Regions from separate parts of the Dyadobacter chenhuakuii genome, predicted to be linked through region 2. Evidence: riboswitches for the same ligand, from Rfam matches in the RefSeq annotation. Region 2 holds a riboswitch; each other region holds the start of a gene.
What was found. Region 2 has a riboswitch for S-adenosylmethionine ahead of metX (homoserine O-acetyltransferase MetX). Riboswitches for the same ligand answer to the same signal wherever they lie in the genome.

Region 1 (10,636 bases), 2.4 Mb from region 2:
AATGTGCGTATGCAGGTTGTCAAGAAGTTATGGGATTCCAAGGTTGCGGTCGAGCAACAGCTTGCCACAGAGTTAATCGATGCGGCGCTCGAAGCATGGCATTTTAGGTCATACCCTAATCCTAATTTCGGTTCAAGATTACGTGATTTCGGAATATCGCCTCAGAATTCGGATGAATATGAAAATTGGTTTATCAAAGTGGTTCAACAGTGTTTTCAAATGCTGGATGATGAAACACCATTCAGAGTTATCGTTCAAAATATCCTCGCCTCAAAGCTGCGAGGTATGTGGACCGAGGGGCATTTGTTGGACCTGGTTGAATCGATTTGTGAGCGAATGACGCGCAATGGTTTTTGGGGCCAGGGATGGTTTGCAATTTCGTTTATTATTCGATATGATTTAAAAGATGAGGAAATAGCGGTTCAGCAGAGACTTTTGGCGTTGGAAAAATCATTGAAGCCGAAAGATTTATTTGAACAAATAGTAGCATATTTTATATCTGATGCTGACGGAATGGGTATTGCCGATGTGGTGCTAGATGACGATGAAAGAGGATATGAGAAGATACTACATCGTTATGAAGAGTTAGGCGTTGAGTTAGCAAAAGATATAAATACTTTGGATAGATTATTGCGGTCACTATTCCTAGTTGTAAATACTGATATTACTCAGTTAGCGCAAGGGATTTATTATGGTGCCACAGACAAAGAGACGGTTTGGAATAAGCTTTTGCTTTGCTACTTGTCATTGCCAGTGAGCGAACGACAGACATATATGTTGAAAGGCTGGATTCGTGGGGCAAGTAAAAACAGCGAAATGTATTCTGACCAGATTCTCGACCAAATAGTAAATATTCCAGAATTAAAACATATGCTATTGCCATTACAGTCTGAAATTCTCATCAGTCCGAATGGATTAATATATCTTCAACAAGCTTTGGACGATTTAGAAATTCATTCTGAAGAATTCAAAACACTTCGTTATTCCCTTATTAATTCGAATATATCTCCCGAGGATTTAACAGATTTAACCAGGAAGATATCTAGTCGACCTAATGGGCGGGAAGCGGCATTCGAAATTCTATATAACAAATGCCACGTTGTAAAATCCGGTTCATCAAATGATATGACGGACGAGATGCTCAGTATCGGCAGGCAACTTCTATTGGGTTTAGACTTAGAGAAGGAGTTAAAATCGGATGATAATTATAAAGTTGCCGATGTAGTCCAAATTTGTTTTGAAGGAGAGAGTGCTTTTAACGCTGCTAGTGAATTTGCATTAAGGCTTATGCGTTTAATAAGAAGCGGGCAACGCGGTAGTCGATGGTTCGGCGGTGTATTGAGAAGACTAGTCAAAGTTCAACCAATTTGCTTCTTGGATACTTTGCTAGAAAAGGGAATTCCCAATGAGTATGTTGAATGGATTGATTTTCACCGCAACTTCGAAAAGTATGATGCATATCTATCTACTTTATCGGAAGACCTACTTCTAAGTTGGTGTAATGACGATCCTCTTGAGCGATATAAGCTTCTTGGCGGGGCTATTGTTGGCTATGAAGGTACTGAGAAATCAGGACAGCTTAAATGGAAGCCGATCTTCTGGAAATTAATTGAAGGTGCTCCGATTTTAAGAGAATTACTTGACGAAGTTGAAAATACGTTAAATTATCAATTTCGCGCAAGTGCATATGCGGCTCACCTGACCCTGTTTACTGCTGTTTTCGACTATCCCAATCAGGAACTCGCCACATGGGCGCGGCTCAAATTTAATCAGTGGAATGAAAAGATAGTTTATGTTCGAAGATTTGAGGAACAACGTTACCAAAACCAAAATGAAAGCTTTGAATAATGTTTTTTTAGCTATATGCTTGGTTGTCAGGAAACTGCCCAATCCTCTCCCGACAAATGCGCTCCGTCAAATCCCTCAGCAACGCCACCCGACTCCCTAAATACTCCAATTCCACCTTCTCAATCTTGTAATTCCTATTATACCTCGCATCAATATACGCCTTTTTAAGAAGCGCAAACAGCCGCTTTTCGTCCTCGGTCGTCATAGGAAAAACAGTCGCAAACTCTGCGTGCTGTTTAATAACTTGATTCCCAAGAATCTCAATGTCATGTATTCTAGGCTTGTAATCAGTAAAAACCAGAAGGACAGCTGCATAATATCTTTCCGTAGCTTGGTGAAGTTCAAATGCTGCATTATTATAATATGCTGACCTGCCATCTGCTTTTTGACACAAAAATTCGAAGGTTTCCACAAATAGATTTGCACTTTCAAACCAATGCTCAAATTCTTCTATCGATTTTTCAACCCTTTGTGTCGGATTCAGGTCTTTCGGCTCAGATAAGGTGAATTTTCCAGAATCGAAAAGTATGACACCTTCTTTCAGTATATCTACAAAGAAATAATAATTCCGCTCGATCTTGTCGTTCACAAAACCAATGCTGTGATAGATGATGCTTGTTCTCGTGATATCCTCATTAGCCATCAATTCCTTTTCCAAATCCCACCATTTCTTTCCCTGCTTGGCGGAAAGCCTGTCTTTAGTAATGATCAGAATATCAAAATCGCTTACATACTCGTACTTCTCCTGGTAATCTTCAACCCAGTCACCCCGCGCGTAGCTGCCAAAGAGAATGATCATTTCAGCCGGGACTTTGTCGAGGATAATTTGAGTAAGAGCTTTTAGTTGGTCCTGTTTGTTTTGTGGGAGGTGGGTGAGGGAGGTCTTCATTTGTGTGTGGGGTTTCTGAAATTTTGGTAAGATACAAAATTTCAAAAATCATTAAAAGCTTAAACTAATGCTCAATTGCCATCGCCCGCACCTTTCCTCTTCCAAAAGTATAGACATGAAATAAGAGCGTGTCGCTTAAAACTTGACCGTCCAAATCCTTTATGATTTGACGGACTTTGATCGCGATCCGGCCGTCCGGCTTTGTATCAAATGAAATGGGTTCGACAGCGGGATCAATTTCTTGCCATTGCCGCAGTGAGTAAGCACGCAATTCCTCGTGCCCGGTAGCCGCAACTTACTCCAAAATTCAGAATCGCTCCTTTGGATTTTAATGTTTCCCAGCGTATCCTACTTTTGCTATATACTTAACCCCTAAAAATGAATCATGACAAAAAGTGAAGTAGCAACGAAATACATTGAATATCTCTCAAATGGCGCTGTTGAGCAGATAGTGAGTTTATTTTCAGCGGACGGAATGGTCAGTTCCCCGATCTATGGAGATAAGCCGGCGACAAGCTTTTTCAAGGAACTGACCAAAATTGAAAATTATCTACGATACCTTCGTTGCCAGAAAGTTAGTAGAAGATATGAGGTCTGAAACAGCTAATTTAATCTCCGCTACAAACAAAATCGGTTTAGCAGGGAGCTATCAATCAGCTACTTCACCGGATGCTCCAAAATATTGAAAGCCAGGTTTGGGCTGCCCTGGACGAGCCCGCTTGTAAATACCGTATAAATTTTCCCGGCTTCCAGATTGAAATTACCCACTGCGCCGAGCGTAGTTCCGTTCGCAGTGTTTGATAATGTCAGCGCGTGAGGACCTGGGTTGATACTTTGAAATGGCCCCAGCGACCAGGCGCTGAATGCTTCTCCCGACAAGGCAGAGTTGGCAGCACGGCCATAAGCGACGTTGCTGAATAAGGCTTTCCCGTTACTCAACACATTCAATGTGCCCGCGCCCGGCGACAGATTTACGAATCGCAGCTTGGCCTTGCCCGCCTCCGGCGCTTTCAGATCGTCGTAAAAAAGGATCAGCGAATCCGACTTGTTATTCTCTGTTCGGGCTGCGATTACCGTGTGATAAAATGTGGCGATCGGGCCGTTGGGCCTGCCGGTTGCAGTGAATGTTGCGCTGTTACCGAATTGGTACGAGGCTTTATAGCTTGTGTTGGTGCCTTCGGTAAAATTGATTTGCACATTGCCGAAAACGGTGGGGTAATAGTCAGAAGCCTTGTTGACGGCGACGGGCGTTGGCGTAATCTTATCCGTAAATGTCCAGAAACTGAGGGCGGAGTTGACGGGTCTTGCATTGACAAAACTAATGTAGGCGCTCAGTGGCGGGCGTTTTGCCGCGTCGATGTCCAGGTAACTGGTGTCTTTGCAGCTAGCTAATGTTGCTGTTGCGGCGAAGAGCAGCAGCAGGCGTTTTGAAAAAGACAATGTGGATATCATAAGTTCGAAGAGATGAATTTGGGTGTTAAAGTCGAGCTGTGATCCGGATAAATGGCTGAATGCCAGCGCTTCCGTTTTGCAGGCCAACAATGGATGGGTTGTTCAATGCTGAGAGTTTTGGGTCAGAATAATCGCCCAGCTCATTGAAGGCGTTATTTACACCAATGACTGCCTGGATGGATTTTGTAAAGGAGTAAGCCACAGAGGCGTCCACGACCCAGATCGGGTTGAGCTTTTGGAAGAAATAGTCCGGTCTGGGAAATGTTGCATTCAATGCCAATGCCGTTGTAACTGAGCCGAAGTAAATGCCGCGCACCATATAAGTCAGTTTGCCAACCTTGTAACTTCCCTGTAAATTCACTTTCGTTCCGGGAATGTGAGAAGTTACCCGCGCTTTTTCTCCATCGTTGAAAATAATGTAGCGGTATGCTTCCAGACCTTTCGGCGTATTCACGCTGACAACCTCATTCTTTACAAAATTGGCCCCCAGCAAAAACGTCAGTCCTCCGCTTCGGAACGGCGTGCGGTAACTTCCCGTGAGTTCCAATCCCTTTGTTCTAGTACTAAACGAGTTATAGAAAAACTTAGCCTGGGTCGTGCCCGTTTGCACAAAAAGGCTGCGTACTTCGAGCGGCAAATTGACGTCGGTCGCCGAAAAATTTCCCGTGTTTCCGACCCGGTTATTGACATCCACCCAATAAGCATCTGCCGTAAATTCAACGTTTTTCAGCGGCTGAGAAGTGATCCCCAATGTGTATCCCTTTGACTTTTCAGGCGTTAAAGTAGGAATGCCGAGCGCTCGGGTAGCGGCGCTTTGGTTAGAAGCTGTCACCTGATCGATTGCGCGGCCCTGCTGAAAACTGGTTGAGGTTTCAGTATAATAATATTGAGCAAGATCCGGAGCGCGGAAGCCTGTATTATGCGAGCCGCGAATGCCCAGCCAGTCGGCAATCTTGTATTTCGAAGCAATTTTATAGGTTGTTACATTGCCCAGCCCGGAGAAGCTTTCCAGGCGCAGCGCCCCTGAAACAAGCCAGTTTGTCGTAATATTTGCCTCGAGATCCGCGTAACCTGCCAGCACGGAACGGTTTACATTCACAGCATTTTCAGGCCGGAAACCAGCGTGGATCTGCGAACCCGGCGAGAGACCATTCAGACCGATTTGACCCTCATTGGTGTTATAAACAATGCCTGTTCCTGTTGTATCAAGTCCATAAACCGTTCGCAAATCTGCTTTTGAATAAGAAGCGGACTCACCAGCAACGATCTGGTAAGTTTCCACGCGATATTGCGCGCCAAAGGCAACATTGATTCCTTTTAAGGCTCGGTCAAAATAACGGCTGATGTCGATGCTGCCCGTATTCTGGCTTGCATTATAGCTGCCCGCATCAAACGTCCTGGGCGTTTTTAGGCCGAGGCTGGCATTCAACGAATTGGTAATCACATTCCCAAAGTCGTTTTTGCCATAAACATTCGAAATGTCCACGTCCCAATCCTGGATCTTGCCTTTCACACCCACCGCCAGGGACTTATCGGTGATGATGTTTTCCATGGCCGGTAAAAATCCATCAGGGTAGAGGAATGCATTGTTCCGCTCAGTCCAGCCCGGCAGTCGGAACACGGCGGTGAATTGGGAATTGCGGTGACTAATGCCGCCAAATGCATATACTTCCGCATTTTGTCGCAAAGGCACAGCCGCATTAAAGAATAGCAATGCATCTTTGGCCTTGTTGGAACCGCCGCCTCGACGGTCAAAAAAGTGCCTGTCTATTCCCCTGTTTTTTAGGATTTCCTCGTCGATTTCTTTGGTGTATATCGCGTCGTAATTCCGGGTGTTGGCACCGCCGCCGTAAATAGGGCCCAAGTATAAGCCGGCATGATCATTTCCAGGTAAAAGCGCAATGGCCTGCGTGGCGAATTCCGCGGTTGCATTCAGGTAACCGCCTGTTTTGCCCAGTGCGAATCCGTAGTTTGCATTCGTGCGGGTGGTGGTTCCGTCTCCTCTTCGCCGGGTGCTGGCCGTTGAGCTAAGTGTCAGTTGTTCAGTTGTTTTGTTCAAAACAATATTGATAACGCCTGCAATTGCGTCCGAACCATATTGCGCAGCTGCCCCGTCACGGAGGATCTCAACGCGCTGGATGGCGGCGGTCGGAATCGAATTCAGATCATAACCTGTGGCCCCGTTTCCAAGCCCGCCCCAGTTGATGTTTGAACTTTTGTGCCGCCGTTTTCCATTCACCAAAACCAGCACCTGATCCACGCCCAAACCCCTTAGTTGTGAGAGGTTCAGCGCAGAACCGGCATCACCGGCATTGCTGCCATTTACCGAATGAAACGAAGGTGAAACATATTGTAAAAGCTGTGTAATGCTGACCTGCGGCGCTGATTCCAAAAGTGGTTTCAAATCGATCACATCGACCGGAACCGGAGAATCCAGCTTGGTGCGGTTCGCATTTCTGGAACCCACCACTTGCACTTCGCCTAACTGCTGCGAGCTAGGTTGCAGACTGATATCGTATTGATTTTCAGCTGATATTTTAGCTTCTTGCGCGGAAAAGCCGACGAATGAAAACACTAGTGTTTCCCCTTTGATCAGGTTCAATGCATATTTTCCGTCTGCATCAGTCAGCGTGCCTTGCCTGGTGCCTTTTACCGACACATTTACACCTGGCAACGCTTCGCCGCTCACGGCATCTGTTACTTTTCCGTTCAGTATGCGCTGCTGGGCGAAAGATTTAAAGGCGGCAAATACAAATAATAGTAGAATATATCTTTTCATTCAAAGAGGTGTTTATGGCTTCATCTGACGATAGCCCGCATGGAACCCTAATAACGCACAACTTTATACGTTAGTAATTGGTGTTCTGATTTGGTGACGACGGAATCGCAGCGATGTCCATTCTTCGGGCTGGGGAGCCTGCAGTTCCTGTCCGAATTCCTGCACATGCTGACTTGACAAGTAAACCCGTCATCCCTCCGTCGCCAAATCAGAAGCAATGTTATAGTACAACAAGAGGCAATATCACTTCACGCTAGCCTTGGTTGTAGAAGCAGATTCTGTTGCAATAAGCGAGACGTCCAGGTTGAAAGTATCGTCAATTGCTTTGTCGCCAATCGCGGAAAAGAAAGTTTTGGAATTATACTTGATGCCGTATTTGGTGCGGTCAATCGTGATCTTCGCATTAGCTGTCAGGTTTTTCCCTGTTGTAGTCACCTCTGCCGGAAATGCAACATCCTCGGTAATGCCTTTGATCGTCAGCTTACCTTTCACATTGTATTTATTTGCACCGGAGGGCGTTACTGAGGTGATATTTAACTTGCCGGTTGGATGTTTCTCGACAGCAAAAAAGTCCTCGCCTTTCAGGTGTGTGGTCAGTTTTTTGTTGTATTCAGGGTCTTTCAGGTCAGTTACTGTGAGATCTTTCAGATCGATTTCAAAGTTGCCGCCCTTTAATTTTCCAGCGTCTACCAGTAACGTGCCGCTCTTGATGGGAACCAGGCCCGAATGCTCGCCGGTTACTTTTTTAGCATTCCATACCAGCTTGCTTTTCTGTGTGTCTACTGTGTACGGATTTTCTTTTACAGTATTTGTGAAAGATGCCAAGCCAAGTGTAGCGAGCGACAATGCGGATAAAATGGTCTTTTTCATAATAAATTGAATGGTTAAAATATTAAGTCTATTGGTTTTGTAGACTAAATGTGATAAAATAATGCTATCGAACGCGAATAGGCGTTTTAATGTTCGGTAGACACGATTACTCAGTTTAAGCTGATTAGCTTCTCCATTTGTCCTCAGGACAACATTTGGTTGCGCAGGGGACCGGGCGGATTTGGATGCTTTTTCTGGACATGATTTGTAAATTTATAGTTCCTAAAAATGTTAGGCAGGTTAGCACTGATTCCACCCTGGAAAGTTGCTAAGAGTTCGCCGAGCCTGTCTCTCCCTCTTTCTTTATAAATCCACTTTTACTTTGCAGGTAGTAATCGTAAGACGATGCAAAGGTAAAGTCATCTTTTGCGGAATGTCAAAACTCAATAGTATTATTTCGAGATCATGCCACCAGGAAATGCGTCGCCTAATGCTATTTGCGCTTTTCTTCAAGGGGATATTTCTTGTTAATCTTATTCAAAACAACGTAAATCGAGTCTTTCGCTTCGTTTGTCCCTGACAAAAGAATTTTGTTTGGATCAACTCTTTCATACCTCAAAAGAAGCTTGCTCGACGTGTCAGCGCGGTTTCTTAATACCAACAACTTATGGATCGTATCGGCAGAATACCCATAATAATACCGGCCGATATTGCCGTAATACTCCGTGGTCCGGATTGAATTCTTCGTGTTGAGCTTGAAAGGCTTGTCAATTTTAATGCTGATGGAATTGAACTTCTCGAATACGACATTCTGCCAGCGCGTGGTGTCTCCAATCGCATCCGGGATTGTGTTGCTATTCAGCTTAAAATCAGCCACGTGATAGAACCCGCTAAATCCGGCAAGTCCATCATCCAAGGGAAGTTTGAAGGTCTTGCCACTCGCATACAAGGTCCCGTAACTGTAACCGCGATGAATGATGAACAGGAAAATGAATGCATATTTGAACGCAAGAAGGGCGCTATTCTTCCAATTTTGGGCAAAGGTGATCTTTGGCACATATGTCAGTGCAACAGCCTTGTGCTCAATTAAAATTTCATAAAACCGTTTGCCATCCCGCACCAAAAGCATCAGCGAAAGCGTGAGAATGTGCAAACTCGCAAGCTCCACACCCGCGTCGTAACCAATGTTAACAAACCAGATCGGCACCAAAATAGCCACCATCATCAGGGCCCCGAGTGTGGTAGTCCGCCGGAAAAGGATAAAAAGCGTTGCCGCCAGCTCGAAAAATCCCGCGAAAACTTCAAAAAACGGCGATACGCCGGTGGTCAGCCAATATAACTTACCCGGAGTGAAATCGCCCAGGTTGGTGTTCAGCTGACTGATTGTCGGAAACGGCATTTGCACCGGAAACACTTTCGCCCAAGCAAACCAGGACATTCTCAGCGCAATGCCATAGCGCGCCGCGGTGTAAAACCAGTAATACAGCTTCTCAAAATCAATGCGCTTTCTGTCGAGCCGGTCCCAAGCCCATCCTGCCAGCAGGCATATGACGACTGTGACGAACCATCCCGTGTAGTTCTTGCCTTCCTGACTCTCGAAAAACCAGGGCTTGTTTTGCGAGAGCGCATCCAGCCATCGGAATTTGTAGGAATTTACATTGAAACCTGCGTCGAAATCCTGTTGGTAGAATTCAGGCGTAAAGGGTACTGTGCTAATAACAGCATAAATCAGCGCGGCGCGCAATGCAATCTTTTCGCGCGTTTTCCAGCTGGGAAACGCCGAAGGTGCTTTCGGTAATGACATTGTAAAAATGAAATGTGAATGAATTGACGCTGACAAAAGTAGAAGGCAGACTTTTGCTGTGCAATCCGTTTGGTGGTATGAAATCGAATTATTCTATTAAGTCTACAAATTTAATAGAGATGTGATCTACATTTGTACAAGTCTAACGACGACCTTTTAAAAACCACCTTTGATAGGTTAACAATTATACCGGAAAAAATCCTGCAAATGTTTCCGGTCCAGTGAGGATTCTTTCAGCTTGTCTGGCAAGAATATATGTTAACTATTATCCATTTTAACAACACAAGTTGTATGAAAATCAACGACAAGATCAAGGTTGTGGCTTTGGCAGGTGCCACGCTTTTAAGCAGTTTTGCAGCAACGGCAGACAAGCCTGGTGCTAAATCGCCCAAGCAGGGTATCTGGCGCGGGGAGTTTGTAATTAGCGAAACACACATTCCATTCAATTTCGAGTACAATGCTAAAAACGCAAAGGATCCGATCCTGACGCTGCTGAACGGCTCACGAAGGGACGATTTCCATGTGACAAAAATCGGCGCGGATTCGATTTTTGTAAAAATGAACACTTATGATGCAGCATTGGTCGCAAAGGTGGAATCAGACGGAAAGATTACAGGTGAATACCGCAGCCTGGTGCCTGGCTTCCGGGGGAATTCGTTGCCATTTTCAGCCGAGCATGGCAAGGATTATCGCTTTGTAGAAAAAGGCAAAGAGCAGCCTACCAAACACAATTTGAGCGGCAAATGGGATTTGCAGGTTTTCAGCAAAGCCAAAATGCCTGATAATGTAGCGCTTCTCAAACAAGAAGGAAACAAACTGACCGGCGTGGTAATGTCAACAGTAGGGGACAGCCGCGAGCTGGAAGGCGTTGTGCAAGGCGATGAATTTGTGCTTTCCCATTTTTCTGGTCCTAACCCAAGGGTTTATAAAGGAAAAATTAATGAAGATGGCTCCATCACGGGTGTAATCAGCTCGGGTATTTACGACAATACCAAGTTTGAAGGTGCCAAGAACGAACAGGCAGCATTGCCAGACCCATACAAACTGACCTATT
Region 2 (10,636 bases):
CTTCATAAAATTGCTGGTCAAAGTCGATGGCGCGGAGACGGAACTGGAAATCGTCGAAATCCGGGGTGATTTGCATGACGAAATTGTAGGAACGCATGTCCCCAAGCAGTGTGATCATGCAGCGTTCATTGAATTTCACGAATTCTTTGGCAATCCGGATCGGGTTATAATCGGGCTCGCGTAAACGTGTCCTGGCAAATTCATCACCGGGAATGCCCGCAATGTGCTCTTCGATCAGACTATCGCCATCCACCAGATAATTGACCTGATTTGGAGAAAAAATTTCTTCCAGCTCCAGGCCATAAATCCTGGATGCGTCTGCTTTCTTGACATAAAAATAGTCGTAAATGTCATTCAGCCGGTTTACAATCTTGATTCTAAACGGATTGGAATTTCCGAATTTGCAATAATCAATGCGGTCGATGTATTTGTGCTCAACAATGCGCAGGTTACCTGATGCTTTCAGCATGGCGTAAGCTTTTTTTAGGCCGTTATGCAACCGGTCGATTTCATGAGGTGGATAGAGCGGACTTTCCCACAGGGTATCCTTGCCATTTTTATCCATGACCGGAAAAGACTCATAAAAATTGAGCAGGTCAACATAGCCCACCGGCAACTTTGCATCGCGCTGGTAAAATCGCAGATATTTCCGCAGCTCCGCGCTGACGGGATAAATTGGCTTCTTCTTTAAAATTTTAACATCACCATGTTCCATAGAGGAAGTTAACATTTTATAATGATTAAATTAGACGAGACTTTCGTTATAGAATTATGGCATTATACGGTTTGGCAGTTTGTGGCGGGAAAAGTTTGCGAATGGGCACGGACAAAAGCCAGCTGCAATATTTTGGCATTACGCAGGCCGATCGTGTGATAAATCTCCTTTCACCGCTGTGTGACGAAGTCTTTATTTCCTGCAACCGCACACAATCTTCGATTTTTGAAAATAAAAAAACACTGGCCGACTTACCTGAATTTGAAGACATTGGCCCGATGGCCGCTTTACTTTCAGCATTTAAAACTTACCCGAATGCAGACTTTCTGATAGCAGGCTGTGACTACCCTTTCCTTACGGCGGATGCTCTTTCCGATTTTTTATCCGCTATCCAAAAGGGCACTATTGCCGCGGCTTTTTACAATTCCGAAGAAAAATATGAGCCGTTACTTGCTTGGTATGCGCAGGATGCGGCGCCGCTTCTACTCGAACGTTTCGAGCGCGGACATCACAGTTTGCAGCATTTTTTGAGGGAAATTAATGCTGAAAAATACATTCCAGTATCAGAAAAAGTAATGCTCAGTGTCGATTCTCCTGAGGCTTATGATCAGGTTAAAGCGGCTCTCAATGTTCATCATGAAAATTAATTAAATGGAAATCAATGCAATAGCGCAGCAGCGCATCAGGGTGATAACCAGCAGCGGCAACAAGGATGCGGAAGACGACCTGGCTGTGGAAGAACCGCTGGAAATTCAGCTTTCCTACATTGAATCCGGAAAAAAGATCAAAAAAAGTATTTCTGTAACGATGCGGACGCCGGGCAATGACGATGAGCTGGCGGTTGGTTTTCTGTTTACGGAAGGCATTGTTGCAGAAAAAAGCCAGGTTAAGGCGGCTGCAAATGATATTTCTGATGAAAATAAAGTGATTGTCAATCTGGCCGAAGCGTTTGTGCCCGTGATTAATTCGCTGGAAAGGAATTTTTACACCACATCCAGTTGCGGAGTTTGCGGGAAAGCCAGCATTGATGCAATCAAGACGATTTCGGCGTATCAAAATGATGATAACACGTTGCTGGTAAGCAAGAAAGTTATCTTCTCATTGAAAGATCAGCTGAATGTGCAGCAAAGTATTTTTGAAACCACCGGCGGACTGCATGCCTCGGCGCTTTTTGATGTTAACGGAGATTTTATTGCCTTGCGGGAAGATGTAGGCAGGCATAATGCACTGGACAAACTGATTGGAAATGCGCTGCTAAACGACCTGCTCCCGCTTGCCGACAAAATCCTGCTTCTGAGCGGACGGGCAAGTTTCGAATTGATCCAAAAAGCCGGGATGGCTGGCATTCAGGTGGTGGCCGCCATTGGTGCGCCGTCCAGCCTGGCTGTAAAACTGGCCGAAGAAAGCAACATAACGCTGATTGGTTTTTTAAAAAATGACAAGTTCAATATTTACTCAGGTTTCGAAAGAATTTCAGAATTATGAAAATACGCATTCAACGCAATTCTGTGCGTTATAGATTGAGCAGGACTGATATCCAAAAACTCAGTACAGAAGGTTATCTCGAAGAAGTCACGCCATTTGGTGATTCTCTATTTATTTATGGCGTAAAAAAATCTGCTGACGTCTCCGAACTCACCGCAGATTTCCGGAATGGTAAGATCTTGTTACACATTCCTGAACAACTGACCGATGGATGGGCGGACAATAATGTGGTAGGTTATGACGGAGAAATGTTGTTTGGCAACAATGGCAGCTTGAAATTACTGATTGAGAAAGATTTCAAATGCTTGGATAATGTTACTGAGGATCAATCGGATAATTATGAAAACCCTGCAAAAACCTGTTAACCATGCCCAATGACCAGCGTAATGTTGCCGGGGCTGAAAATCCCGATAAATTAACCGGCCTCAAAAAAACGGAGATCAAGAAAGTGGCTGCCGGCATTCCGGCTGTTGTTTCCAGTTTTCAGAAAACCATTAGCGAGGCAGGTGTGCAGCGTGGCATGAAAGCGCTTTTTAACCTGAATAAAAAAGGTGGTTTCGACTGCCCAAGCTGCGCATGGCCCGATCCGGACGATGAGCGCTCGGGCATTGCGGAATATTGTGAGAATGGCGCCAGGGCGGTTGCCGAGGAAGCAACATTGAAGAAACTGGACGCGACATTCTTTGCTCAGAATTCGGTGGAAGCATTAGGAAAGCTGTCTGATTATGAAATTGGCGGCAAAGGCCGGATTGCTGCGCCAATGTTTCTGCCGCCAGGCGGGAAGTTTTATCAGCCCATTTCCTGGAAAGCTGCTTTTGAAAAAATTGCATTGGAACTGAACCGGTTGGCATCGCCAGACGAGGCCGTTTTTTACACTTCCGGCCGGACAAGCAATGAAGCCGCCTTCCTATATCAGCTTTTTGTACGCGAATTTGGCACCAATAACCTGCCCGATTGCAGCAATATGTGCCATGAAAGCAGCGGCGTTGCTTTGGGGGAATCGCTGGGCATCGGGAAAGGCTCCGTGAAACTCGATGATTTTTACGAGGCTGAGGTCATTATGATTTTAGGACAAAATCCGGGGACCAATCATCCGCGCATGCTTACCGCATTGCAAAAGGCGAAAGCGAATGGCGCGACGATCATTTCAATTAATCCTTTGCCTGAAACGGGTTTGATGGGTTTCAATAATCCACAAACAGTGCAGGGAATTTTAGGAGCTAATCCCGCCCTGACCGACATTTTCCTGCAAGTCAAAATCAACGGTGATCTTGCATTGCTGAAAGCCATCGAAATACTGCTGCTTAAAGAAGAGAAACGCAATCCGGGAATGGTGTTCGACCGAAACTTCATAGCAAATAATACAGCAGGTTATAGCGACTTCATCCAGCATCTGAAAGAATTGGATGCGCAGGAACTCGCACGCATCAGCGGCATCTCGCTAGGCCAGATTCAGCAGGTTGTGGACGTTTTGGCCGGGAAAAGCAAGATTATCGCGTGTTGGGCGATGGGCCTGACGCAGCATAAGAATGCAGTGGACACGATCAAAGAAATTGTAAACCTGCTGTTGCTGAAAGGCAGCATTGGCAAACCGGGCGCGGGCACATGCCCTGTACGCGGCCATAGCAATGTGCAAGGCGACCGGACGATGGGAATTTTTGAGAAGCCAACGGACCAGTTCCTGGATTCCATTGAGCGCAACTTTCATTTTGCTCCTCCCAGAAAACACGGATTCGACGTGGTAGAGTCCATTAAGGCCATGCACGAAGGCAGTGCCAAGGTATTTTTTGCGATGGGAGGCAACTTTCTGAGTGCTACACCGGATACAAGATTTACAGCCGAAGCGCTCAGCAAATGCCGCCTGACAGTACACGTTTCGACCAAGCTGAACCGGAGCCATCTGGTAACGGGTGAACAAGCGCTGATCCTTCCCTGCCTGGGAAGAAGCGATATGGATATGCATAAGGGTGAAAGCAGGTTTATTTCCTGTGAAAATTCAATGGGCGTAATTCAGCTTTCCAAGGGCGTTTTGCCGCCGGTTTCGGATCAGTTACTGAGTGAGCCGGTGATCATTTGCAGGCTGGCGAAAGCTGTTTTGGGCCGGAAAAGCCAGATTAACTGGGACATTTACGCCGAAGATTATGACGTGATCCGCGCTGACATTGAAAGGACAATTCCAGGCTTTGATAACTATAATGAGCGCGTACGCGTGCCAGGCGGATTTTATTTACCCAATTGCAACCGGGACGGATATTTTGACACATTGTCTCAAAAAGCGCATTTCAATATCGGCAAGCTATTTGATCCCGAACTGAAAGAGGATGAGCTGATGATGATGACCATCCGCAGCCACGACCAGTTCAACACCACGATTTATGGCCTGAATGATCGTTATCGAGGCATTCACAACGAGCGGCGCGTGATTTTGATGAACGAAAATGACATCGCAAAACGGGATCTGAAAAGCGGCGATCTGGTGGATCTGTATAACCATTATGACGGCATTGAGCGGGTTGCGTACAAGTTTGTCGTTGTCCCCTACCCGATTCCGGAAGGTTGCACAGCCACTTATTTTCCTGAAACGAATGTCCTCGTTCCTATTAACAGCGTGGCAGATAAAAGCAACACGCCGACTTCCAAACTGGTTATTCTCACAATTCGCAAGCATTTAAGCGCATGAACCATTAAAACGGAGTTTAAAAAGATTCGACTTGGAGGAAGATGCTTTTTGAAACTTAACATTGAGCTAACACCGCTGACCGAAACTAGCTTTAATTTTCGAATCTGCTTTGGACCATGGTTCAGGGTAAATTCAGGTTAATGTGTTCTTTTTATATAAGTCCAAATTTAAAAAAATGAAAAAATTCTTATCCATTGTTGCTGTTGGTTTGCTGAGTCTGACCGCTTTTGAAGGCATGTCTCAAAATAAAAACAAAGTTATAGCGCACCGTGGCGCGTGGAAAAATACCGGCGTAACCGAAAATTCTATTGGCGCATTGGAGCATGCCATCAAACTGGGCTGCTATGGTAGTGAATTTGATGTGCATATGTCGGCAGATTCGGTCATTTATGTGCTTCACGACCATTCGATCAAAGGAACGCATATTGAAAAAACCAATTCCCAGGAGCTTTCCCAGATCAAATTAGAAGATGGAACGGCATTACCAACATTGGAAGCTTACCTGAAAGCGGGCGCAAAACAGAAGAAAACACGCCTGATCCTGGAAATCAAAACTTCTTCGATGGGCAAAGAACGCTCGCTAGCACTGGCTACCAAATGTGTGGAAATGGTAAAAAAATTAAAAGTGGAAGGCATTACGGATTACATTGCCTTTGATTTTGATGTTTGTAAAAAAGTAAAAGAACTGGCTCCGAAAGCACACGTCGAATATCTGAACGGAGACAAAACGCCGGATGAAATTCAAGCCGCAGGACTGGATGGCATCGATTACAACCAGAATGTGTTGAAGAAAAAGCCAGAATACATTGCCGATATCAGAGATAAAAAACTGACAACCAATGTCTGGACGGTGAATGACGAAGAATCTATGAAATGGTTTCTTGAAAAAGGCGTCGATTACATTACCACAAACGAGCCGGAATTGCTTTTGAAAATAACAAAATAGCATTACTATAACGCAAAAAGCGCCGCCCGGAGAAACCTCTGAGCGGCGCTTTTTTATGTCTTAATGTTCCTTAAGTCTTAATGTTAGATACTAATGTTCAGATCTTTGCGGTTTGCAATTTGCCATTCGTTTCCTGCCACGCCCTGATCACTTGGGTAAGCTGCTTATATTCAATAAGAAAGCCATCGTGGCCATATAACGAATCGATTTCCTGGAAAACAGCGTCCGGAATGTGCCTGGCCAGAAATTGTTGCTCGGATAATGGGAACAGCAAATCGGATTTTATGCCTAATACTAATGTTTTGGCCTTAACCAAGCCTAATGCGTGCACAATTCCGCCGCGATTCCTGCCTACATTGTGCGAATCCATGATCTTGGAAAGCACCCAGTAAGAATAGGCATTAAACCGCTTCACAAACTTATCGCCTTGGTATTGCTGGTAGGACGATGCCCGGAAATCATCGATCTGATCCGGATTATCACGCGCCTGGGTAAAATTATAGGTGTCGTAATTTCTGTATGATAGCAATGCAATGGATCGCGCGGCCCGCATACCCATGCTTCCGGCCTCGTCCGTGCCATCATTAAAAGTCGGGTCCGCCTCAATCGCCATCCGCTGTGACTCGTTAAAAGCAATGCCCCACGGCGAATGCAGTGCATTGGAGGCGATCAGGATCAGTTCTTCAAAAAGATCGGGCACTTCCACCGCCCATTCGAGCGCTTGCTGGCCACCCAGGGAACCGCCAATACAAAGTTTTATCTTCTTAATTTCCAGCTCCTGCCGCAGCAGATCCATAGCACCAACCACATCACGAACTGTGATAGTCGGAAATGATCTGTAAAAAGGTTTATGCGTCCGGGGATTAATGCTCAGCGGACCCGTAGAGCCATAAGCCGAACCCAGGACATTCACGCAAACGATGAAATATTTGGCTGGGTCAAAAAACTTATCGTCCCCTACCAGGCCATCCCACCATTCGGCCGCGTTGGAGCTGCCCGTTAATGCATGACAGATCCAGACAATGTTGTTGTTTTCAGCATTCTGCGTTCCATAAGTGGTGTATGACAGTTCGAAGCCTGGCAATTCACCGCCCATTTCCAGCGCGTAGGCGTAAGGATATTTAAATGTTTTTTGTTCCGCTTGCATAAGTGCCAGAGCACAGGTTTTAATTCAAAAATTTAACAGACTGTCCCGTGGAATGCACAGGGCAGATGCGAGAATAAAGCCATCCGGCTTACGGAAATTTCTAACTGTAAGTTCACGCGAATTGAGTTTATATCTCCTAATAACTTAGGTGGGAATTAGCACCTTTCTCCATTGTGGTAGCAGGTTGCCAGAGGTTCATTGAGCCCATTCTCTCGCCTCTTCTTTATAAATCAATCGCACACAAGGTGAAGCAACTGACTTGATCCTGCAATATTAAGCGCAGATGCCTGAAAATGCAAACAAAAGCACAAATTCTATTTTGCAGGGCATCCAGGGAGGTTTATCTTTGCCCATTCATGATACTGCGTTCGATGAAAAATTACTTGTTCTTCTTTTGTTTTGTTTGCCAAAGTGCCTTTGCCCAACTGCCCGCTCCCGACCAACTTTCCAAACACGTTTACAAGCTTGCATCCGACAAAATGCAGGGCCGTGGAACCGGAAGCAAGGAGAACCAAAAAGCAGCCGGATATGTAGCCGCTCAATTCAAAAAATACAAGCTGCAACCGAAGGGGACCAACGGATTTTACCAACCATTTACGGCCAAAGTGCGGCGCGTGGTTGTTACCGACAGTCTGCGCGAGACAAATAATGTCATCGGCTTTCTGGATAACGGAGCTGCAAATACCATTGTCATTGGCGCTCACTTTGATCACCTGGGGCTGGGCAGACAAGGAAGCTCGAAAGCAGAAAAGCCGGAAGGGCAAATTCACAACGGGGCCGATGATAATGCTTCGGGCGTGGCAGGCTTGCTGGAACTTGCGCGCTATTTTTCCAAGAATGATGTCAAAGAACCCTATAACTTTCTCTTTATAGCATTTGGTGCCGAGGAGCTGGGGCTGCTGGGATCGCGTCATTTTGTTAACAATCCTACATTACCATTGGAAAAAATCAATTTCATGACTAATATGGACATGATTGGCCGTTATGATGCCAGCCGTGGCGTTGGGATCGGCGGTTACGGGACCAGTGATGCATGGCCGGATATATTTAAAGATGTGAAAAGCGATACCAAGTTTTTTACGGACAAGGCCGGAAGCGGCGGCTCGGATCATGGGTCTTTTTATGCCAAAAAAATTCCGGTGCTTTTCTTTCACACAGGCGGCCACGACGACTATCACAAGCCTACGGACGATCCGGAAAAAATCGATTATAATGCAGCTGCCGGCATTCTGGGCATTCATATACAACTCATTGAGAATGCAATGAAACTGCCTAAGCTGACATTTACCACTGTTATATAACCACTCACATTTGTACGGATTCATAGCACCCGCTTTCACGTATGGTTCACCGCATGTTTCACCAGAGGACTTGTATGGGTCGCTGTTTCGTGATATCCAGCACAGCCATATTTTTGAAGATTCCAAAACTTTCGCCGACGCGATTCCGCTGGAAGACCCGGTTCTGATCATTGAAAGATATCACCAGGAACAGGACCGGCCCGGATTCGACCTACAAGCTTTTATCAGTCAGAACTTTCGAATGCCTGCACATATCAAGTCTACTTTTGAGGCCGATAAGAGCTCGTCAACGTCGGAAAACATTGGCAGATTATGGGAGGTGCTCACGCGCCAGCCCGAAAACCAGGAACGTGGCGGCTCCCTGATCCCGCTTCCCTTTCCTTATGTGGTGCCGGGCGGGCGTTTTCGCGAGATTTATTATTGGGACAGCTATTTTACAATGCTTGGCCTGAAAGAATCCGGACGAACGGATCTGATCGAGAGTATGGTCAATAATTTTGCCTATCTTATTGATAGTTTCGGATACATTCCCACAGCCAACCGCACCTATTATCTCACGAGGTCCCAGCCACCGTTCTTTTCCCTTATGGTCCGGCTATACAGTGACATTGCCGGAAATGAAATCCTGAAACGCTATTTGCCTCAACTGCAAAAAGAATATGATTATTGGATGCAGAACGACGGACCGTCGCACGAGCCATTTACAGCACACCGGCGCCTCGTAAAACTTCCCAATGGCGCTTTAATGAACCGTTACTGGGATGACAAGGCCACGCCCCGCCCGGAGTCCTACCGCGAAGACGTGGAATTGGGCAATGAGGCGCGGGACCGGTTTGGGACGGCCCCGGAAGCTACTTTCAGGCATATCAGAGCTGCCGCCGAGTCGGGATGGGATTTTAGCAGCCGGTGGTTTGCAGACGAAAACGACTTTGCGAGCATTCATACCACAGACATTATCCCCGTTGACCTGAACTGCCTCATGCACCACCTTGAAAAAGCGCTGGCGGAAGCATATCTGTTGCATAACAACACTAAAATGCACCTGCAATATGAAGAAAAGGCACGTTTGAGGGTAGCAGCTATACAGACCTATTTCTGGGACAGCTCGCGGAATTTTTTCATGGATTATGATTTCAAGAAGCAGGATTTCACGAAAGCTGTCACATTAGCAGGCACATTTCCTTTGTATTTCAAACTGGCCACCAAGTCGCAATCACATTATATGCGTGGTTATATCCGGCTCAACTTTATGCGCTCAGGCGGACTGTTGACCACCACGATCAAGTCGGGGCAGCAATGGGATGCACCTAATGGCTGGGCGCCGCTGCAATGGATCACTTACAAAGGCTTGCGCAATTATAATTTCCACCGGACCGCGGACGAGCTGTGCGCGGAGTGGCTCACGCTGGTCGATAAAGAGTTTAAGCATTCAGGCAAATTACTCGAAAAATACAATGTTTCAGACACCAATCTGATCGCCGGAGGAGGTGAGTATGAAGTTCAGGAAGGATTTGGCTGGACCAATGGTGTTTATCTCCGTATGAAAAACCATAAGAGCTAGTTACATATAAACCAGTGTCGAATTTATTATCTGATTCGAATAATAATATTGAAAATTTCCAGAGACAACTTCTTCTAATCGAGAATATTTTTAATACCTTGGTATTGTTAACCCCATTTTTTGAACATGAAACTATCCATATATCAGATCGATGCGTTTACTGATAAACTCTTTTGTGGAAACCCTGCTGCGATTGTCCCTCTGAATGAGTGGCTTCCGGATGAAACAATGCTCAACATCGCTGCTGAAAACAACCTGGCAGAAACTGCATTCTACGTTCCTAATGAAAATGGCTTTCATATCCGCTGGTTTACGCCTTCAGTTGAGGTTGATCTTTGCGGCCACGCAACATTGGCTGCTGCATATGTGATTTTTAATATTCAAGGTTACGAAGGCAAATCGATCCGTTTTGAGTCGCGCAGCGGCGAACTGCAAGTGGATTGCAAAGAAGATTGGCTTACATTAAATTTTCCTGTTGACCTGTATCACATCGCCGTGCCGCCGCCTGCATTAGTGGAAGGCCTTTTGGACACGACCATGTTGGAAGTATATAAAGGAAAAACAGACTATATGGTGGTTTTGGAATCCGAAGAGGTGCTTAAAAACCTGGATTTCGACATCATAGTATTATCAACCATTCCGGCACGCGGCATTATCGTAACGGCTGCCGGTGAGGATGTTGACTTCGTTTCACGTTTCTTCGCACCGCAATCAGGCATAGATGAAGACCCCGTAACCGGTTCTGCACATACAACATTAATCCCTTACTGGGCAGAAAAACTCGATAAAACAACACTGACC
Region 3 (10,636 bases), 2.5 Mb from region 2:
ACAACCTTTCCGCGACATGCAGCAAAACAACCACACAACTATATAGCACGTCGTTTTCGCTGGGCATTTATTTCCTAAAACCGGCTTTGCGGGCACCCATTTACGGCATTTACGGCTTTGTCAGGCTTGCAGATGAAATTGTGGATAGTTTTCATGACTACAACAAGGAGTTCATGATGAACAAAATCCGTCAGGATACGGTGGAAGCGCTCCGCGACGGGATTAGTATTAACCCGATCCTGAACAGTTTCCAGCACGTTGTAAATACTTATAACATTGAATGGGAGCTGATTGACACGTTTTTGAAGAGCATGGAAATGGATCTGATGAAGACGGAGTATACTTCGGATTCATATAATGAATACATTCTTGGTTCTGCGGAAGTGGTTGGTTTAATGTGCCTTAGGGTTTTTACAGAAGGTAATCAGCAGCAATTTGATGAGCTTAAACCGTTCGCTATGAAACTGGGATCCGCGTTCCAGAAAGTAAATTTCCTGCGCGACCTGAAAGCGGATTACGTGGATCTTGGCCGGACTTATTTTCCAGGCGTGAATTTTGATCATTTTTCAAGCAAAGAGAAGGAAAAGATCCAGCAGGAGATTGAGGAGGAATTCGAGCAGGCGCTGATCGGCATTAAGCGGCTCCCGAGCGGTGCACGAAGGGGCGTTTATCTGGCTTATTATTATTACAAAAAACTTTTCCTGCGCATTAAGGAAACGCCGCCCGAAAAAGTAATGAACGCACGGATCAGGATTCCGGATCATGACAAGGTAGGACTCATGTTTCGTTCGCTGGTAAGGCATCAGTTCGACCTTTTATGACGTTTTTTTGTTAGTTAAACAAAGGAGCTGAACATTGGACTGTTAGCCACGAACCTAAAACGCGATTTTATGACTGATCAAGTTGTGCTGGTGAATGAAGACGATATGGAAATTGGCCTTATGCCAAAGTTAGAGGCGCATCAAAAAGGCGTTCTGCATCGTGCTTTCTCAGTTTTTATTTTTAATTCAAATGGTGAAATGCTTTTGCAGCAAAGGGCTTTCGGGAAATATCATTCGGAAGGGCTTTGGTCCAATACTTGTTGCAGCCACCCGCTCCCGGCAGAATCCGCGCATCACGGAGCCGTGAGGAGACTTTCGGAAGAGATGGGCATTTCGGCCGATTTGCAGTTTCTTTTCACCTTCCAATATCGCGTTAAACTCGAAAACGGGCTGACAGAAAACGAACTCGACCACGTCTTCTGGGGCATTTCAGACGACGAGCCGAACATCAATGTGAGTGAGGCGAATGATTATAAATACATGAAAATGGCTGATATTAAGGCAGATATGAACCAGAAACCGGAGGCTTACACCGAGTGGTTCAAGATTTGTTTCGCCGAAGTAGCCGACAAAATAAAACCAAAACAATAGCCGACGGCCACTGCCGGAAGCTGACAGCTTGAATTTACAATGAGTCCCTGGATAGTAAATACATTGATCGTACTGGCCGCATTTATTGGCATGGAATGTGTGGCGTGGATTGCTCATAAATATTTGATGCACGGCGCCTTATGGTTTTTGCACCACGATCATCACCAGCGTGATGACGGCGATTTTTTTGAGAAAAATGATTACTTCTTTGCCATCTTCGCCACGCCAGGCATACTCTGCCTTTTATTTGGTGTAAATCAAGGGTTTAATCATTTTTTCTGGATCGGATTGGGCATTACGATCTACGGTTTCACCTATTTTTTGGTGCATGACATCTTCATTCACCAGCGCTTTAAAATGTTCCGTAACACGGATTCGGTTTATCTGAAAGCCATTCGTCGCGCGCACAAAATGCACCATAAGCACCTTGGAAAGCATCAGGGCGAATGTTTTGGGATGCTCTGGGTGCCGCTAAAATATTTTAGGGAAGCGAAAAACACGGCGTCCAAATGAACTTCCTATATCTGCTCGTCGATCTTGGTGCAATTGCTGTTCCGTTGCTGTTTTCTTTTCATCCCAAAATTCAGCTGTATAAAAGATGGCATTTGCTCTGGCCGGCGATTATTCTGTCATTAATTCCTTTTGTGATATGGGACAGCTATTTTACAAAAATCGCCGTGTGGGGATTTACACCGAAATATCTCGTCGGCACTTACCTGTTTGGGCTTCCTATTGAAGAAATTCTGTTCTTCATCTGCATTCCCTACGCATGCCTTTTCACTTATTACTGCTTCCGGATCTATTTCGGAACTGATTATAAGCTTAAAAACGAGAACCTGATTACGGCCATCTTCTTGTGTTTCACATTGGCCATGGGCGTGACTTTCTACGATCATTACTATACGTCCTGGACAGCGGTTGGGCTGGTGGCGTTTCTATTATTTTTGAGATTTATTGTCAAGCCGCGATGGCTGAGCTTGTTCTATTTCTCGCACATGTTCCTGCTGATTCCTTTCTTTATCGTAAACGGGATTCTAACAGGATCGGGACTGGACGAGCCGGTTGTTTGGTATAATAATGCAGAGAATATGGGTATCCGGATATTTACGATCCCATTTGAGGACGTCTTTTACGGCATGTTAATGTTGCTTCTGAACACATTCTTATTCGAATATCTCCTTTCCAAATATCCCGTTGCCGAGAAAGAAAACTTAGAAACGGTCTCCGTGGGTTAAGGACACAAGCTTCTTCAAAACGCCCGGGAAATTATTTAAGGCTCTCAGGGCCAGATCGGTTGTAGTTCTTTTCCCAAACAATCCCTGCAAATAATAACCGGCTGTAATTCTGCGTCCAAAAGCGTGGTCCCATGCTTTTTTGTAGTTAGCCGAGACGCTGTCAATACTTTGCTTTTTCTCAAAATACCGGATCAGCTCGGTGGCCAGAATTTTGGAAGCGCGCATGCCCATGCTCATGCCGTTGCCGCAGAGCGGCGTGATAGAACCTGCCGCGTCACCCAGGAGGAAAACGCCGTCAGTTTGTGTTTGTTTCCTGGAAAAATGGATGTTGCTGATTACCAATGGATTTTTGTTAACAAATTCGGCATGAGTAAAATATGCTTTGAGAAAAGGATTTTTATGCAAGACATTTGCCTCCATTTCCTGAATGTCTTTTCCATTTTCCTGCAAATTCCGGGATGTGGTCAGATAGCACAGGCAATGCCAGTCCTTATCCACTTTTGAAACTCCGCAATAGCCGTCCTTAAAATTGTGCAGCTCAATGCGGTCAGGTGCCAGATCCGTTTTAATGTGATATTTCACACCGATATAATTATCGCTTTCATTCCCGGTGTCCATTAAGTTGCGCGCCAGGAACTGCGGGGTATATTTTCCATAACTGCCGCACAGCACGCCAACATTGAAATCCCCAGCCGAAGATTTGATTACAAAACCTTCATTACCAACCCTTTCCAGTCCATTCACTTTGCAATGTTCCACGACAGCGACGCCTTTTGCGGCTGCAATGCTTGCAAGTGCGTGGTCAAGGCTGAATCTGCTGATCCCGAAACCGCCCATTTGCAAGGAATGTTCAAGCATAAAGCCCTTTTCGGAGCTGATTCTGAGCTTGTTAATGATGGGTAAATTGAGTTCATCCAAATTCAAACCCAGGCTTTTAATAAAATCCCAGCTTTCCATGGAAATGTACTCGCCGCAAACCTTATGAAATGGATATTGATTTTTTTCGAACAAAACCACCGAAATACCCCTGTCCGCAAGCTGTATAGCCAGGCACAGGCCTGCCAATCCGCCGCCGATAATGCCGCAATCGTACGTTTTAGCTTGCGTTTCCATAAACAATCACTTCATGTCGGAATGCCCATTTGTTGCGAACGGTGTATTTAATTGCTCCGGCTTTGTTCAGGATCGCCAACCATTCTGCTCTCTTAAACCCCCGCAAAACTGACAGCGGTGCATCGTTTTTGACCAGGTAAGATTTAGAAAACAGTTGCGTCAGCCATTTAATGGAATAGTAAGCGAAAGGATTTCTTTCCAGATCATTAATAACCAAAACCGCCTTGCTACTCAATGCAAACCGCACAAGTTCAATGAGTTGTTCTTCTGTTAAATGGTGGCAGAAAAGACATGCGTGAATAATGTCAACCTGTTTCAAATGGCTGAAAATGTGCCTGTAATCGTCACAAATCAATTTGACCGGCGCTGTTTTCAGGTTTTCCTCTGCATAGGCAATGCAAACAGGCTTAATGTCAACACCATATAAATCCAGCGCATGGCGCTCCTTTTTGTTCCAATTGTCAATGCGCTTTAATGTATCGCCGCCGCCGCATCCGATATCAACGAGAATATGTGATTCTCCTGGCTTAATAACCTTTTTTAGCGCGTTAAAGGAAATGTTATATCCGCCCAGCCAATGATTAATGAAGTCAAGTTCCCTTAAATTCTGGAACAAGTCGACCGATGGAATATCCTCCTGGTCAAGCAGCTCCTTATCCTGGCTGCGGTGTTTAAACATAACGCAGCTGCATCGTTTCAATGCTTAGTCCTGGCCCGAATGCCGCTGCAAAGATTCTGTTGCCTATATTTTCCGGCTTAGCCGTTTCAAGGACTTGCTTCAATACAAACAAGACCGTAGGAGACGACATATTTCCGAAATTTTTAAGCACATCATAAGTGGCTGCCAGACAGCCTTTATCCAGCTCCAAAGCAGCAACAAAATCATCCACAATGCGCTTTCCACCCGGATGAACAGCCCAATGTTTAAATGCATCCGGCGCAAGACCGATCTTTTCCAGCATCGGCTTTATGTTTTTCCGGATCAGGTCAGGCACGTAGGAAGTCAGGTTCATAATGAAGCCGGTTTCCGACAACTGCCAGGCCATATCGGCATACCCATTGTGCAGGATCAAGGAGTTGAATGCATCTATCTCAACATGATGCGCATAATCTGATCCCGCTTCGGCAGTAACCAAAACCGCTGCTGCGCCGTCTCCGAAAATCAGGTTGGACAGCAGGTAATCATCATTATATCGCTTCTGGAAATGTATCGTGCAAAGCTCGGTGCAGACGATGAGCACTTTCGCGCGCGGCTGGCTTCTGCAAATGGCGTCGGCATTTTTGAGCGCAATAATCGCGGCATTGCATCCCATAAAATTTACGCTGCTGCGCTGTATGGCAGGATTCAGGTCCAGTTCCCGCATCAATTCCACGTCCAGTCCGGGCGCAAACAGGCCCGTACAAGTGACTGTTATCAAGTGCGTTAACCGGCCTTTCATCTCAGCAAATCCATCTATTTTCTTGATAGCACTTATGGAAAGTTCCGTGGCATGCTCCTGATAAAGCTGCATACGCTGGGTCAATGTCGGTTCCGGGAGTAATGTGGCCGTTTTGTTAAAAAACTGATAATCTTCCGGCGCTTTATCAAAATCGGCAATCACAGAATAGCGGTTCGCTATGCCTGTTTTCCCCGCTACTATCTTGATTTTTCTCTTATTGGTAATGTCTTCTGTCGAATTCATGTAGAATGAAGTCAACGTTTCCTGCGAGTAACAATGTTCGGGAACGGCTGTCTCAATAGCAGATATATAACTCAAAGGGATTCTGTTAATTACAATTAAAATAATGAAACAACTGTTCATGCAGATGGCTGCTATCCAGTTCATCCGCATGGTATTCCTGAAATTCGCCTCACTCCTATCCTTCAAAACCAGGTAAAACCAATAGCTGAAATAAAGGACGATCGGCAGGAAGAACACCTGGATAATATAAAAAACCATTCCAAGGCCCTTCGATGTAAAGTACAAATAATAAAATACATTGCACAGCAGAAACATCGCCGCCGTAAACAGAAATGTACCCCGGTAACCGAGCTTATAGCTTAATGTAACGACCCCATCTTTCAGGTCCCGCTGGTGCTGATAAACCTGCGTAAGCGGATACGCGCCGGCAATCTGAAAAGAACAGGCTAAAAGCACATAAATATGCTCTCTGCTCAGCATCAGCGCACTTTCTGAAACACCCGCAATGGACATATAGTAGGTAAATGCACCCTGGAAAATCACAACAGTCAGAAACCCGATAACCGGATATCTTTTCAGCCGGATCTGCCGGGAACTATATGCCCGCGACGCTGCAATGTAAAGCACCAGACAAAAAGCGAACAATGTATTTACGAAAAGGAACGCTAAAACGATCGCGGTAAAATCCAGAAACATGGTGAGGTAAAAGAGTGCGGCCGTAGGCATAGGAGGCTTTTCGAGCCCGCCAACGCTTTCTTCGTCCCTATCCACATAACTGTTGTAACCATTACTAGCCGGGTAAATCAGCAGATGAATGATCAAAAAAGCGAAGAGTGCGTGATGATGCACAACCGTATCTGCCTGACTGTAAGCAAACAGAAACAACGGCATCAGGAAAAAAGAAAAAGGAATCCGCAGAAGTTTAATTGTATTGCCATCAATGCCCATGGCCCAATTTAAGAAAAAAATTTTTGAACATTTGAGGCTGTCACAGATACAATATACTTTCTGCCAGGAACACCATTGTGCCGGAATCGGTTAAAGAGGAATAACAATTAGTCATACCAGAAAAATAAAAGATCATGCAAGCACAAAGTAAAGCACCTTCCACCCTTATGGTGGTATTGGCTTTTGCCACCGTTTACATCGTATGGGGATCGACTTACTTCTTCATTCAGCGGGCGCTGGAAGGTTTTCCGCCGTTTTTCCTGGGCGCTTTCCGCTTCATTATTGCCGGGCTTATTATGCTGGCGTGGAGTGTTGCACAAGGTGAAAACGTGTTCTCGCTCAAAGCGATCGAACCTGCGATCATTACCGGACTTTTGTTGCTTTTTATCGGCAATGGCATTGTGATATGGGTTGAGCAGTTTCTTCCCAGCGCAATGGTCGCCATTATGATTTCCTCATCTCCACTCTGGTTTATCGTCCTGGATAAACCGAAATGGTCTGAAAATCTTAGCAACAAATCGACTATTGTAGGTCTGTTGATCGGTTTTGCCGGGGTAGTGCTGTTATTCAGTGAAAAAATAATGATTTCGATGTCGTCCATGAACAGTTCGCGCGATCTGTTCGCGATGGCGCTCGTCGTTTTTGGCTCCATGGCCTGGGCTGGTGGTTCTTTGTTTTCTAAATACAAGTCAGGCACCGACTCCGCAAGTGTCAATTCAACCTGGCAAATGCTGGCAGCCGGATTTGCCTTCCTCCCAGGCAGCATTATTTCGGGCGAACTGGCGACCCTGAATCTTGCATCCATTCCGATGGAAGCCTGGCTATCAACGTTATATCTGATTGTTTTTGGGTCGATTGCCGGTTTTGGAGCATACGTCTGGCTGCTGAAAGTCCAGCCAGCAACCAAGGTTAGCACTTATGCCTATGTAAATCCCGTCGTAGCAGTCCTTTTGGGGATATTTTTTGCAAACGAATCTATTTCTGTCCTGCAAATAGTCGGGCTGGTCATCATTCTCGGCAGCGTGTTGCTGATCAATCTGCACAAATATCGCAAGCCAAAACAAGTCGTATCCGCTTATTGATCTCTTGGAGGAATATGAGCAGTTAACACAAGGAAGCTTCTGTGATCTGCTCCACCTCCGAAATGTCCCTGTTTCTTTTGATCAAATTAAAGATACGTTCAAAATCAATAAGTTGCGAAGCTTCGAAGGCAATGACGCCTACGAAAACCCTTCCCTTGCTGATAAAGTTAAGGTGTTTGATCCTCGCACCATTAAACGATTCAACGATGGATGTGATCTTATGGAGACTTACAGCACTTCTGTAAATGATTTTGAGAAAGAAAATTTTGCTCATTTTAGTATTTTTTATCGTGGCTAATAATTGAAGAACCTCCGGCTCAATGCGTTAATTCCAGACGGAAACGTGACTGGCCGCGTGATGCAGGATCGGCATTATAAATGTTCACAACGGCCTGCACAATGTGATCAATCTCATCGAATGTGTTGAATTTGCTAAACGAGAAACGGACATTTTCTTTATCCTTCTGACAAGGAAGCGCGCTGATCACGTGCGAGCTGCCCTGACTGGAACAAGCGCTGCCGCCGGAAACTGCAATGCCCAGATTATCAAGACTTTTAACCAAACTGCCCGCAGCCAAACATGGGAATGAAACGTTCAGGATGTTCACCATGCTGTTTTCAAGAGAGTGACTTTCGCCATTATAACAAATGCCGTACACACCACTGATCGCCAGTTTGGAGACCATATATTGCTTCAACTTGCTGACTACGGAATGGTTGCTGTCCAGGTCGCGGTATGCCACCTCGAGCGCTTTGGCAAGCCCTACAATGCCAGTCACATTTTCTGTCCCTCCACGCTGTCCTTTTTCCTGGCCTCCGCCAAAAATTTGCGCATGAATGCGGTGTTTTTTATTGATATAGATAAATCCGGCGCCTTTCGGTCCATGGAATTTGTGGGCGGAACCCACCAGAAAATCGATAGGCGTCTGGGTCAGATCGATCCATTGCTTCCCGATTGTCTGGGTGGTGTCCGTAAAAAAAATGGAATCATAACGTTGAGCAAGTTTACTTATCGCGTGGATATCTGTCAGGTTTCCAATTTCATTATTGCCGTGCATCAGGCAGATCAATGTCTGTGGATTGGCTCTTAAAAGGTTTTCAAGATGGTAAAGATCAACATTGCCGCGCTCATCCAACTGCACAAAACTCGTTTCGATATCACCCGATTTTTCATGTTGGAGAATGGTTTGCAAAACGGCCTTGTGTTCAATTTTACTTGTCACGACATGGCTAATGTCATATTTCGCAATCGCACCGGATATGGCGAGGTTGATGGCCTCGGTGGCTCCGGACGTAAAATATATTTCTTCCGCAGAAGCATTTAAAACCTTCGCAACCAGCTTCCGCGAATCTTCTATCGCATCTTTCACCTTCCGTCCTGCCCAGTGAGTGGACGACGGGTTGCCGAAGCTGGCGGCAAAAAATGGAAGGATCGCTTCAATCACTTCCGGATCCAGTGCAGTTGTGGCGGCGTTATCACAATAAATTTCCATGTTGATCTAAGTGTTAAATGTTATCAGTTTATTGATTCCAAATGCCGCACCTTGCCTGGATAATCGTAACAATTCCGCCAAAAACGAAACCGTAACGAACATACACGGACAAGCCTCTGGCTTTCCTTAACTCGATTGTACTCTGTTACTCCGGTGGTTGGATTCTCAGATTTATCATTAGAATTAGGTTGGGGCACCTTAAAAAGTCATAGGTTGCCAGAAGATCATAGAGCCTAACCTCTCCCTTCCTTCTTTATAAATCTACTAATTCGATAGACAAAGATGTAATAAAGATTTTAAAGATCCAAAAAGAGCGAAAAATTTCTTTGAGAAAATTCTTGATGCGCAGATTACCCGCCGTTTATTTGGTTTCCGGATAGCCTTTTTGGAGGAGCATGGCTAGTTCATTGACCGTGATAATGTAGGTGCTTTCTTTGGCGAGGTTTGTGAATTCGTTGGGGTCTTTTTGGTGGTCGTATAATTCCACGCCGGCTTTTCCTCCATCCCATTCCGTGTAACGGAAGCGCTCCGTTCTTACGCTGCGACCAGTAATTTTATTCCGCCGAACTTGGGTGTAAGCAGCTTTATCCCAAATGCCGTCCGGGTTTTTGAGTAATGATGTCAGACTTTTGCCGCCGAGTTTTTGGGTAGGCATCAGTCCGCAAAGCTCAGCCAATGTTGGGTAAATGTCCAGTAATTCCACCGTCCTGCCCGATGCCTTTCCTGCGGTTCCGCCAGGCACTGAGATGATTAATGGAACGTGCGCAGCATTTTCGAAAAGGCTTTGCTTCATCCACTGGCCGTGCTGGCCTACATTATAACCGTGATCGCTCCACAAAACGATGATCGTTTTATTGGTCAGTTTCAACCGGTCCAGTTCGTCCAGCACCCTTCCTACTTGCGCATCCATGAATGAAATTGACGCATAATAGGCCCGCAACGCCTCTTTTCTTTGCGCTACTGAAAGGCCTAAATGTGCCGGTTTGGTGGAAATTGCTGCTTCCGGAACGTCGTCAAGGTCATTTTGAATTTCTTTCGGAAGCGGGATTGATGCCAGTGGATATTGGTCAAAATATTTTTTTGGCGCTACGTAAGGGGAGTGCGGGCGATAAAAACCAACTGCCAGGAAAAATGGCCCGGCCTTCTTTTCCTTCAATAATTTGATAGCCTCGCTGGCGACCATTCCGTCTGTCTGCTCTTCATCCGCTCCCTCGCTTGCATGCCAGGCAAGTGCGCTGCCCAAGCCTTGGTCCGGCGTAAGATTTTTGACTAGTGATTCTTCGGTTTTGTCACGCCCTTTTGGATTGACTTTGCGATCCCAGGAAATAGGATCGTCCAGGCCGTCTGTCCCGATCTGGCCCGGAACGCCATAATGATAGATTTTCCCGACCCGGGCGCTGTAATATTCATTGTTCTTAAATAGCTGCGGCAATGTCACCACGTTGGGAAGATTCTTACGGAAGTGTGTTTGCAGTTCGTAGACCTTGGTAACATCAGGCCGCTGGCCAGTTAGCAGCGAAGAGCGACTCGGGCTGCAAAGTGGGAATTGAGTGTAAGCTTTGTCAAATTTCACCCCGCGTTTAGCCAGGCGGTCAATGTTTGGCGTTTTGACAAATTTGTTTCCATAACAACCTAAATCTGTGTTTAAATCATCAACTGCGATAAAAAGAA

Region 1: it holds a riboswitch for S-adenosylmethionine, as region 2 does, so the genes downstream of both, NFI80_RS08915 (YceI family protein) here and metX (homoserine O-acetyltransferase MetX) in region 2, are expected to answer to the same signal.
Region 3: it holds a riboswitch for S-adenosylmethionine, as region 2 does, so the genes downstream of both, NFI80_RS09560 (cysteine desulfurase family protein) here and metX (homoserine O-acetyltransferase MetX) in region 2, are expected to answer to the same signal.

Annotation. Positions count from the first base shown of each region.
Region 1 is NZ_CP098805.1:2,169,820-2,180,455, reverse strand. Features, by position in the region: gene NFI80_RS08935 (hypothetical protein) at 1-1,848, shown strand, start outside; gene NFI80_RS08930 (HEPN domain-containing protein) at 1,856-2,737, opposite strand; gene NFI80_RS08925 (DUF4397 domain-containing protein) at 3,395-4,189, opposite strand; gene NFI80_RS08920 (TonB-dependent receptor) at 4,215-6,968, opposite strand; gene NFI80_RS08915 (YceI family protein) at 7,212-7,838, opposite strand; SAM riboswitch class I at 8,049-8,150, opposite strand; gene NFI80_RS08910 (hypothetical protein) at 8,272-9,582, opposite strand; gene NFI80_RS08905 (peroxiredoxin family protein) at 9,874-10,636, shown strand, end outside.
Region 2 is NZ_CP098805.1:5,747,420-5,758,055, reverse strand. Features, by position in the region: gene NFI80_RS24165 (hypothetical protein) at 1-715, opposite strand, end outside; gene mobA (molybdenum cofactor guanylyltransferase) at 772-1,362, shown strand; gene fdhD (formate dehydrogenase accessory sulfurtransferase FdhD) at 1,367-2,200, shown strand; gene NFI80_RS24150 (DUF7009 family protein) at 2,197-2,565, shown strand; gene NFI80_RS24145 (FdhF/YdeP family oxidoreductase) at 2,568-4,880, shown strand; gene NFI80_RS24140 (glycerophosphodiester phosphodiesterase) at 5,056-5,826, shown strand; gene metX (homoserine O-acetyltransferase MetX) at 5,924-6,973, opposite strand; SAM riboswitch class I at 7,098-7,205, opposite strand; gene NFI80_RS24130 (M20/M25/M40 family metallo-hydrolase) at 7,345-8,274, shown strand; gene treA (alpha,alpha-trehalase TreA) at 8,285-9,835, shown strand; gene NFI80_RS24120 (PhzF family protein) at 9,962-10,636, shown strand, end outside.
Region 3 is NZ_CP098805.1:2,305,074-2,315,709, forward strand. Features, by position in the region: gene NFI80_RS09515 (phytoene/squalene synthase family protein) at 1-821, shown strand, start outside; gene idi (isopentenyl-diphosphate Delta-isomerase) at 891-1,412, shown strand; gene NFI80_RS09525 (sterol desaturase family protein) at 1,452-1,925, shown strand; gene NFI80_RS09530 (lycopene cyclase domain-containing protein) at 1,922-2,647, shown strand; gene NFI80_RS09535 (NAD(P)/FAD-dependent oxidoreductase) at 2,624-3,760, opposite strand; gene NFI80_RS09540 (methyltransferase domain-containing protein) at 3,744-4,439, opposite strand; gene NFI80_RS09545 (UbiA family prenyltransferase) at 4,432-6,390, opposite strand; gene NFI80_RS09550 (EamA family transporter) at 6,525-7,472, shown strand; gene NFI80_RS09555 (hypothetical protein) at 7,495-7,746, opposite strand; gene NFI80_RS09560 (cysteine desulfurase family protein) at 7,790-8,965, opposite strand; SAM riboswitch class I at 9,134-9,227, opposite strand; gene NFI80_RS09565 (sulfatase) at 9,327-10,636, opposite strand, start outside.